3 regions of the Alkalibacterium putridalgicola genome follow, and region 1 is predicted to be linked to each of the others. Evidence: predicted binding sites of a transcription regulator. Region 1 holds the regulator's gene; each other region holds the start of a gene.
What was found. Region 1 encodes LexA, which represses DNA repair genes until DNA is damaged. Its sites were predicted from a motif close to CNAACANNTGTTNG; they were not measured.
Positions count from the first base shown of each region.

Region 2: AB4027_RS10595 (Y-family DNA polymerase) is a predicted target of LexA. The motif match lies at 1,779-1,792, and genes of this name have one in related genera.
Region 3: dnaB (replicative DNA helicase) is a predicted target of LexA. The motif match lies at 1,646-1,659, and genes of this name have one in related genera.

Region 1 covers NZ_CP162615.1:1,504,671-1,507,844, reverse strand. Annotated here, with positions in the region: gene recJ (single-stranded-DNA-specific exonuclease RecJ) at 1-256, shown strand, start outside; gene AB4027_RS07080 (adenine phosphoribosyltransferase) at 289-801, shown strand; gene lexA (transcriptional repressor LexA) at 1,676-2,311, opposite strand; gene AB4027_RS07070 (DUF896 family protein) at 2,573-2,815, shown strand; gene tkt (transketolase) at 2,928-3,174, shown strand, end outside.
Region 2 covers NZ_CP162615.1:2,217,820-2,220,993, reverse strand. Annotated here, with positions in the region: gene AB4027_RS10600 (hypothetical protein) at 1-398, opposite strand, end outside; gene AB4027_RS10595 (Y-family DNA polymerase) at 438-1,736, opposite strand; gene AB4027_RS10590 (organic hydroperoxide resistance protein) at 1,896-2,333, opposite strand; gene yidA (sugar-phosphatase) at 2,407-3,174, opposite strand, start outside.
Region 3 covers NZ_CP162615.1:14,505-17,678, reverse strand. Annotated here, with positions in the region: gene AB4027_RS00075 (PTS sugar transporter subunit IIA) at 1-59, opposite strand, end outside; gene dnaB (replicative DNA helicase) at 204-1,571, opposite strand; gene rplI (50S ribosomal protein L9) at 1,764-2,216, opposite strand; gene AB4027_RS00060 (DHH family phosphoesterase) at 2,239-3,174, opposite strand, start outside.

The sequences.
Region 1 (3,174 bases):
CGTTCTGTCTAAAGACACGAAACACATGGTGAAAAGTATGAATTTAGATAAAGATACATTAAAATTCATGTTAATGGTGTTTTTAGAGAACGAATTTGTTACAATGGAAGATGGGAAGTTGAGTTTAGTGTCGAATCCGAGTAAAAAACAGCTGGAAGATACGCTGACTTATAAAAAAAGGCTGAAGCAGATAGAAGCAGAAGAAGTACTTGTCTACAGTTCTTTTAAAGAGTTGCTTGCTTACCTGAAAAAATAATGATGAACGATTCAAATGATGGAGGAAGACAAATGGATTTTAAGAAATATATTGCGGATGTTCCTGATTTTCCGGAAAAAGGTATCATATTTAGAGATATTTCACCATTGATGGCAGATGGGGAAGCCTATAAGGCCGCAACGGATAAAATCGTTGAATATGCTAAAGACAAAGGCGTTGAAATGATCGTAGGTCCTGAAGCAAGAGGCTTTATCGTAGGATGTCCAGTAGCTTATGAGCTGGAAATTGGTTTCTCACCCTGCCGTAAAAAAGGGAAGCTGCCAAGAGAAACGATCGAAGTAAACTACGGTCTTGAATACGGTACCGATGTTTTGCAATTACACAAAGACTCTATTAAACCTGGTCAGAAAGTGCTGATCACAGATGATCTTCTCGCAACTGGTGGGACCATCGCTGCTACGATCGAACTCGTAGAGAAACTTGGAGGCGTCGTCGTTGGTGCAGCATTCTTTATTGAATTGGAAGAGCTTAGAGGCCGAGACAAAATCAAAGGTTACGATATCTTCACCTTGATGAAGTATTAATAGACATTCTGAAATCTGCAGGTAAAGACCACGAGGGTGGTTTTTACCTGTTTTTTTTATTTAAGCATAGTAAGGGGAAAGAGGTCTTAAAGAAGGCTTAGAGTTAGAGTCTGAACCTAAAAAGCTTCAGCTTTTCAGCTGATTCGGTAAGTACGATTTGGGTTACGAAAAGAACTTGCCGAAGTTCTCACTATTCAGTAAGTAGGGAATAAAGAGCAGCACCTAATTACCGAAGTGGACCTGTACTCGACACATTGAAACTCATCCTGTCAACCTAATTACCGAAGTGAGCCTTCTTCGGTAATTAGGTTACTGCCAGCTAACCCTATCGACCGAATAACAGTAGAATTCGACAGTTAGAAAAAAATCGAACCTGCCTATCTGCCGAAGTTTGCTTTATTCGTCACTTAGGGAAGCGAGACCTGATCCTAATCGTCTAAGGTAGCTGGAGCGATCAAGAGTAACCTTAACGGAAATAGCTTTTATAGTCCTGCAGGAGATCTAGCTATCTCATGTAAAACGGCAAAGCATCGACTTATGATAAAGCGGAAGACGGACTGGTTTTTATCACGCGTTTGCGGGAGGAATCGATAAGGAAACACGAAAGAGGCTGGGACATTTCTGCCCCAGCCTCTTTCCTACGTTTAGTCAAGGAAAAACATTCCTCCTGCAGTTTTGTAACCAGTTCACACCGTAAATTTACAGGAAGTAGTCACAATAGCCGTTTAGTGACCAGTTGATACCGTGATTCACTAGGAAGTGGTTGTCATGCAGCGAAATCACTCATCTGAATGTCCTCACTCTCCAACAGTTTCAAAAAAGCAAAAAGGCCGGGAGTTTTTATCCCAGCCTTTTTCATTTCGTATGATATTTCTTAAAAAATGTGACTTCTGTATAATGAAACAACTTTCCCAAGGATTTTTACATCATTAAGTATGATAGGAGCCATCGTTTCATTCTCCGGCTGTAATCGGATATGATTGGCTTCTTTGTAGAATCGTTTACAGGTCGCTTCATCTTCATCAGTCATAGCGATAACGATATCACCATTATTGGCAGCTTCCTGTTTTCTGACAATGACCTGGTCGCCGTCTAAAATGCCGACATCCATCATACTGTCTCCGCGAATGGTCAGCATGAACAGATTGCCTTTTTCTATCTCAAGGTCATTGGGGATAGGGAAGTAGTCCGTTGCTTCTTCGATCGCAAGGATCGGTTCCCCGGCTGTGACGATACCCAGAAGGGGGATCTTATCCTCGTCCGGGTCGATGCCCAGCTTATCCAGTCCTAAAGGAGTAAATTCAATGGCTCGCGGTTTAGAAGGGTCACGCAGGATAAAGCCGTTTTTTTCAAGTCTGGCCAGGTGTCCGTGCACTGTAGAGGTAGATGATAGTGCCGTGGCTTCACCGATTTCTCTAACAGTAGGTGGATAACCTTTCTTTTTTACTTGTTTATAGATGAAATTCAGGATCTCCAGCTGTTTCTCACCTTTACGCCCTCTTGTCGTCATACTAAAACCCTCTCTGTTATTTGTTCAGTATATGGAACAACCGTTCTATATTTTATTAAAGTATAGCATAGTATATACCCTGAATCAAACGAATGTTCGAATAAAAGGAGGGGAGTGGAATTCTTAGAAGCTATACCTGGAAAAATGTCATTATTTTGATAAATAAATGAGAATGCTATCTATAACTACCACTTTATTGTCACAAATGGTATGATAGGTAATGTGAGAAATAAATGACTTAAATGGTGTAAGGAGGATAACATGCTTGAGAAACAAAAGCTCGACCGCATCAATGAATTAGTAAGAAAAGAGCGCAATGACGGCTTAACTGATGAGGAAAAGCAGGAACAAAAAGGTTTAAGAGACGAGTACATCAAAGCGTTCCGTTCTGGTATGAGAAACCATATAGAAGGCATGAAAATAGTAGATCCTGACGGAAACGATGTGACTCCTGATAAAGTGAAGGAAATCCAGAAAGATAAAGGCCTTCACGATCGTGGGTGAACGCCACTTACGTTTTCTTCTATTGATAGAGTTTACATTGAAATGAAAGCGTAATGATAGTACACTAATATAGTGAGTTTAAATTTTAAACAAACGGAAGGAATGAAGTTCATTGTTCGATAAAACCGATCAAATGGCAGTCGATACGATTCGTACATTAAGTATTGATGGCGTACAGAAAGCAAATTCAGGTCACCCGGGGTTACCTATGGGGGCAGCACCAATGGCGTATACATTATGGACACGTCACTTGAATGTCAATCCTAAAAACCCGAGATGGTTCGACCGTGACCGTTTCGTATTAAGTGCAGGACACGGTTCTATGATGCTTTACAGCTTGCTTCACTTGTCTGGCTACA
Region 2 (3,174 bases), 710 kb from region 1:
GTATATTTTTCAAACCAGTCTGAGGCGTTGAGCCAGTCGATGTGGCGGATGTCTTCCAGGACGATGCGCTTTAGGGTGCGGTCGCGCTGCCTGATAAAAACAGCATCGCCTTTGACCCCGACGACAAAGCCTTCGATGTCGGGTAGATACTGTCCTTCGTTAATAATATCCAGCTGGACAGCGAGGGGGTTTTTATTCGTATAACTACGGTATAGACAGCCGCTGATGTCTTCCATCGACTGTCTGGGTTTGGGTGAAATCAATATATCGCGTGCCCCTTGTTTCTGTTTTTTCAATGCTTCTGCATGGTCGGACAGCATCAGTCCGATCCATTTCATTTTTCCTCTGTCTTTATAGCCTAATGCATCAGGAGAAAGTCTAACGATATCTTGTTTCATCTGCTTTTCCTCCTTCGAATTTATGTATGATTCCTGAACTTACCTATCGTCTTTTCCTGAACGGTGTCCGCCTAAAAGTTTGGCCCGCTGGATGGCCATGCCGCCCCGGGACAAGCTGCTGGCGTGAAGCAGAGACGTGTAACCGTATTTTTTTCGGATGGCATCGATCGTCTGGTCCAGGTCTTCCTGACTGATGAGCGTTTCAGCTGCTTCAAATAAGGAGAGCTGCAGGGCCGACTTAGCTTCGATTTTTCCAAAGGTCACGTTCACCACGCGAACCGGGAAATGTCCGTAGTGGCGGTTGAAGATGAGCAGCAGGCCTTCGATGATTTTTCTGGATGAATCCGTCTGTTCGATCAGCAGCTGATGGCTGAAGCCGCGCGCGACCACATCTTTGGAATAGCCGATACTGAGTTTGACCAGACCCGCAGTCAGGTGGTGCTTGCGCAGACGCATGGCGTTTTCTTCCGCCATCTCGCGGATCACGATCTCCACTTCATGTTTTTCCACGTAATCTCTGTTCAGTATCTGATTCTTGCTGAAGGATGTTTCCTTGGGCGTAAAGGTCTCCGACAGCAGCGTCCGGTCGATACCGTGCGCATGAAAAAAGAGCTGTTCCCCGATGACCCCGAACCGTTTTTTCAGTTTTTTAACGTCGGCCTGTGAAAGGTCGTGGATCGAATGGATACCGAGCCGCTGAAGGTGCTGTTCCGTTTTCGAGCCGATGCCCCAGAAGTCTTTCATCGGTGCGATCTTCCAGACCGTATCCGGCACATCTGCGTAATGCCAGGCAGCGATATAATTGCTGTCGGGATTCCGCTTGGCGTCATGGTCCAGTGCCAGTTTTGCCAGCAGGGGATTGTCGCCGATGCCGACTGTGACGACCAGCTTCATTTTTTTCCAGATCAGATACTGGATCTTCCTGGCGATGTCTTCCGTTGTGCCGAACAGACCGTGCGAATGGGTGACGTCCAGAAAGGATTCATCGATACTGTAGACATGGAGATCAGAGTCTGTGACGAACTGTTTGAAGAGATTTACGATCTCCAAGTTCTTTTCAACATAAAGGGCCATCCGCGGCTCGACGATCTCTATGGCTGCATTTTTAGGGATCTCATAGACACGCGTACCCGTTTTGACGCCGTAAAGTTTTTTCACTAAAGGCGAGGCAGCCAGTACCAGACCGCCGTTGTTGTCGGGTTTACTGACGACGGCTATCCGGGCTTCAAGGGGATGCTGCTTTCTTTCCACTGCTTCAACGGAAGCAAAGAAGGACTTCACATCGATACATAAAATATCTCGATACGGTTCATTAGAGTAGTCCATCATCTGTATCATGTTCAGCCCTCCTTAAGGGAATGTATGTTTGTTTTAATTATAAGAACGTTTGTTCGAATCGTCAAGGGGAACACTTCGGCCAAACAACTCTGAACAAAAAAAATCACCCACTATCCTAATGACAGCAGGCGATTTTTCTAATTATTTTATTTTAGATTATTATTTTCCTTCGACAAAAGGAACGGCTTTGACGTCGACGTCGATATTGCCCATCGTTGCTTTAGAATACGGGCAGTAGGTGTGAGCCTTGTCGGCAAGTTTTTTCGTTTTTTCTTCCGAAAAGTCTTTGATACCGACTTCGATCTCGACACTTAACTTGAATCCACCGTCTGACGGATCATTGTGCAGATGGACTGTCAGTGTGACCTGAGACTCGTTGTCGATGTTCTCTTCTTTTTTATAATGGTCTAAGGCCGCATGATAGCAGGCACTGTAACCCATGGCGAAGAGCTGTTCCGGGTTCGTACCGTTACCATCTCCACCCATTTTTTCGGGCACATCGATGTTGACTTCATATGAACGGTCGGGAGAATGACTTTCCCCTGCACGTGCACCTGTGTTGACTGCAGCGGTCGTATAAACGATTTTTTCTGACATATTGAATCTCGCTCCTTTTCGTTAGTCTACACTAAGTATAACAAGAGGCGAGAGAATACCGAAATTAAAGCCATCAATCCAGAGCGTATTTGTAGATTGCCTGCGCCACGCCGTGTTCGTTATTGGACATGGTGACAACATTCGCCACCGCTTTGACTTCGTCTGTGGCATTTTCCATCGCGACACCGACACCGGCAAAGTCGACCAGATCCACATCGTTCCCGCTGTCTCCGATAGCCATGACGTCTTCCTGGTCGATCCCCAGATGTTCGGCCAGTGCTTTCACGGCTTTCCCTTTGCTGGCGTTTTTATTCAGGATCTCCAGATAAAACGGTTCGCTGCGCAGAATCGTGTAGTTATCCCAAATCTCTTGCGGGAGACGGGAAACGGCTGCTTCTAGAATCTCGAACTCGTCGATCATCATCATTTTATTGTATTTTACCTTTGGATCCATCTCTTCCCGCGTACGGTAGAATAGCGGTATATCGATGATAAAAGATTCCTGAACCGAGTACTTGCTGATGTCCCGGTTGGGCGTGAAGATTCCTTCGTTGTGGATCGCATGGAAGTGCGACCCGGCTTCTTCGGCCGCTTTTTCTAAAGTCAGATAATCGTCATGCGTCATCATATAGTCGATGATGCTTTCTTTTGTGTGGGTGTTTTGAACCAGGGCCCCGTTATACGTAATCACGTAATCGTCGGTTTTGTCCAGTCCCAGCTCTTCGATCAGCGGAACGACTCCCGGGAAGGGGCGTCCGGTGCAGAGGACCACGCGTATGCCGGCTTCCTTGGCGGCATGGATGGCCTCATTCACTTCTGTTGTCACTTTTCTGTCGGTGTT
Region 3 (3,174 bases), 1.0 Mb from region 1:
TGAAAGGTTTTTGATGGATCAATGTAGTAATCGACCCCGCCGTCTGCTGACTCATTCAATACTCCTCACTCCTTTTGCTTATAAAGTAGTCTTATTATACCAATTATTCGCATGGAGAAGAAAAGATATGCCAGCACAAAAAAAACGATATCTTTTGTCCCACCCTTTTTACAGGCGGATACAAAAGATATCGCTCTAACTGTTTAACCCGGTATGTCACTTTCAGGATAGTAAGACAAGGAAGAAAACTTATTGTACTCCTTGATGAACAGTAGTTTAACTGTTCCTCGTGCGCCTGAACGGTTCTTCTCCAGGATGACTTCGACGACGTTCTCATCTGCCGACTCATCTTCTTCGCCATCTTCACTGCGGTAGTAGTCTTCTCTATATAAAAAGGCTACGATATCGGCATCCTGCTCGATCGATCCGGATTCTCTCAAATCACTGAGGATCGGACGCTTATCCTGTCTCTGCTCCACACTACGCGAGAGCTGAGACAACGCAACAACAGGGACAGACAGTTCTTTGGCTAACTTTTTGAGTTGTCTGGATATTTCAGAAACTTCCTGCTGACGACTTTCCCGACCCGTTCCTTCGATCAGCTGGAGATAGTCGATCACGATCAGACCAATACTCCCTTTCTCCTGCTTGAGTTTACGGCATTTGGCACGGATCTCGGCCGTTCTGATCCCCGGCGTATCATCGATATAAATATTCGCTTTAGACAAACTGCCCATAGCCACGAACAGTTTCGTGAATTCCTCTTCAGTCAGCTGACCCGTACGCAAATGCGTGGCGTTGATGGTTCCTTCTGCACAGAGCATACGGTTGACCAGCTGCTCCGCACCCATTTCAAGACTGAATATAGCAACATTCTCATCCGTCTTTGTTCCGATATTCTGGGCCACATTCAAGGCAAAGGCCGTTTTACCCACACCCGGACGAGCGGCCAGGATGATCAGTTCGTCCTCATGGAGACCGGCTGTCATCTGATCGAGCATTTTATATCCCGTCGAAACACCGGTAATGTCATCGTCATTCTGAAAGAGATCATCGATGTTGTTGATCGTATTTCTCAAGACAGTTTCTATGTCAACGAAGCCGCTCCTGCTTTTCTTCTCGGAAACTTCCAGGATCCTTCTTTCTGCTTCATCAAGCAGATTGGGGATATTGTCTGTTTCCTGATAGCCCTGAGAAGCTATTTCTGTGGCTGTCTGGATCAGGTTCCTCAGTATGGCGCGTTCTTCCACGATTTTAGCATAATGCTCGACGTTTGCCGCTGTAGGCACCGTCGTAGCCAGTTCTGCCAGATAAGGGGTCCCGCCAACATCTTCCAGCTGATCCTTCGATTCTAAATTATTTGCAATTGTAATGACGTCAATGGCTTCATTCTTTTCGTTCAATTCAATCATGGATTGAAAAATAAGCTGATGCGCACGACGATAAAAATCATTAGCTTCCACATACTCCATAGCCGGAATAATAGCTTCAGGATCAAGTAAGATTGACCCCAAGACAGATTGTTCGGCTTCTATATTCTGTGGAGGTAAGCGATCACCTATAACGTCCATCTCGATGTCTAACTTCCTTTCGTGTCCTTCGCTGTTTCTCTATTGTACCCTATCTCAAAATAAAAGTATATAAGGGAACATACGTTTAATGTTGATTGTTTCACGTGAAACAATCCAGACAAAAGCTAGCATGGTCTAAGGAATGGATACCTGAAACATGCTAGCTCACGTAATTCTGTAGTATTTGTTCGTCTATTCGTCTTTGGCTAGGACTCTAACCGTTATTTCTGCTGTCACATCTTTGTGCAGTTTGACATCCATTTTCTGGCTGCCTAAAGAACGCATCGGAACTGACTGATTGATCTTTCTTTTATCCACTTTTACGCTCAGCTGTTTCTCGATCGCTTTTGCGATCTGCTTAGTAGTGACAGACCCGAACAGACGCCCGTCTTCTGCTGCCTTTTCATAGATTTCGATCGGGTTCTCTTCAAGGATCTCTTTTTCCTTTTTAGCTTCTTCCAGAATTTCCTGTTCTTCTCTCTTCTGGGCTTTTTTCTTCATCGTCAGCTCTTTCTTAGCTGATGAAGTGGCTTCTGCAGCAAATCCTTTTTTAATCAAAAAGTTTCTGGCATAACCGTCAGAGACGTTTTTGACTTCTCCTTTTTTCCCTGTTCCTTTTACGTCTTTTAATAGAATAACTTCCATAGTTTTAACTCCCTCTCTTTTTTTAGTCTAATTGAGAATGTATAACTTCTTTTAATTCTTCTATTATTTCAGAGATGCTCTGACCGTCGATCTGTGTTGCGGCATTGGATAAATGACCTCCGCCGCCCATTTTTTCCATAATGGCCTGAACGTTGATTTTACCCAAGCTCCGTGCGCTTATACCCACTGTTTCTTCTGACCGCCTTGTAATGACGAATGCGGCTTCAACACCTGACATGCTTAACATGGTGTCAGCTGTCTGAGCGGCCGTCACAGAGGGATAGATTTCATCATCTGCCCCATAAGCGATCGCGACACCATCGATAACATAGTCAAGTGTTTCGATCAACCGGCTGCGCCTTAGATAGCTTTCAGGGTCTTCTTTCAGCAGTCGCTGGATCATAGTGGAATTGGCCCCCACAGATTGGAGATAACTGGCTGCATCAAAGGTACGCGATCCCGTTCTCAAACTGAAGTTGTTCGTATCTACGACGATCCCGCCCAGCATCGCTGTTGCTTCAATACGATTGATCGGTTCACCATCGGTCGATACATATTCAAACAGTTCAGTGATCAGTTCAGCTGTTGACGATGCATAGGGTTCAATGTAAACCAGCAGAGGATTCTCTGTGAACTCTTCTCCTCGCCGGTGATGATCGATCACCATATTGCGCTTGGTTTTTCTCAGCAGGTTAGGTGCGATAGAAAGCACAGGTTTATGATGATCCACTAATATGACCAGATCATTGGCATTGATCATCCGCTCCGCTTCTGCTGAAGAAATGAGATTGCTGTTCACCTGTTTATGCTTCTTGATTTCCTGAAGGAGTTTGGCTACATCCTTGTTGACATCGTCTTCATCTATGACGACATGTACCTCTTTTTTGAGCATCATGGCTATCCGTGCGATCCCAAGAGAAGAGCCGACAGAATCCATGTCAGGATTTTTGTGTCCCAT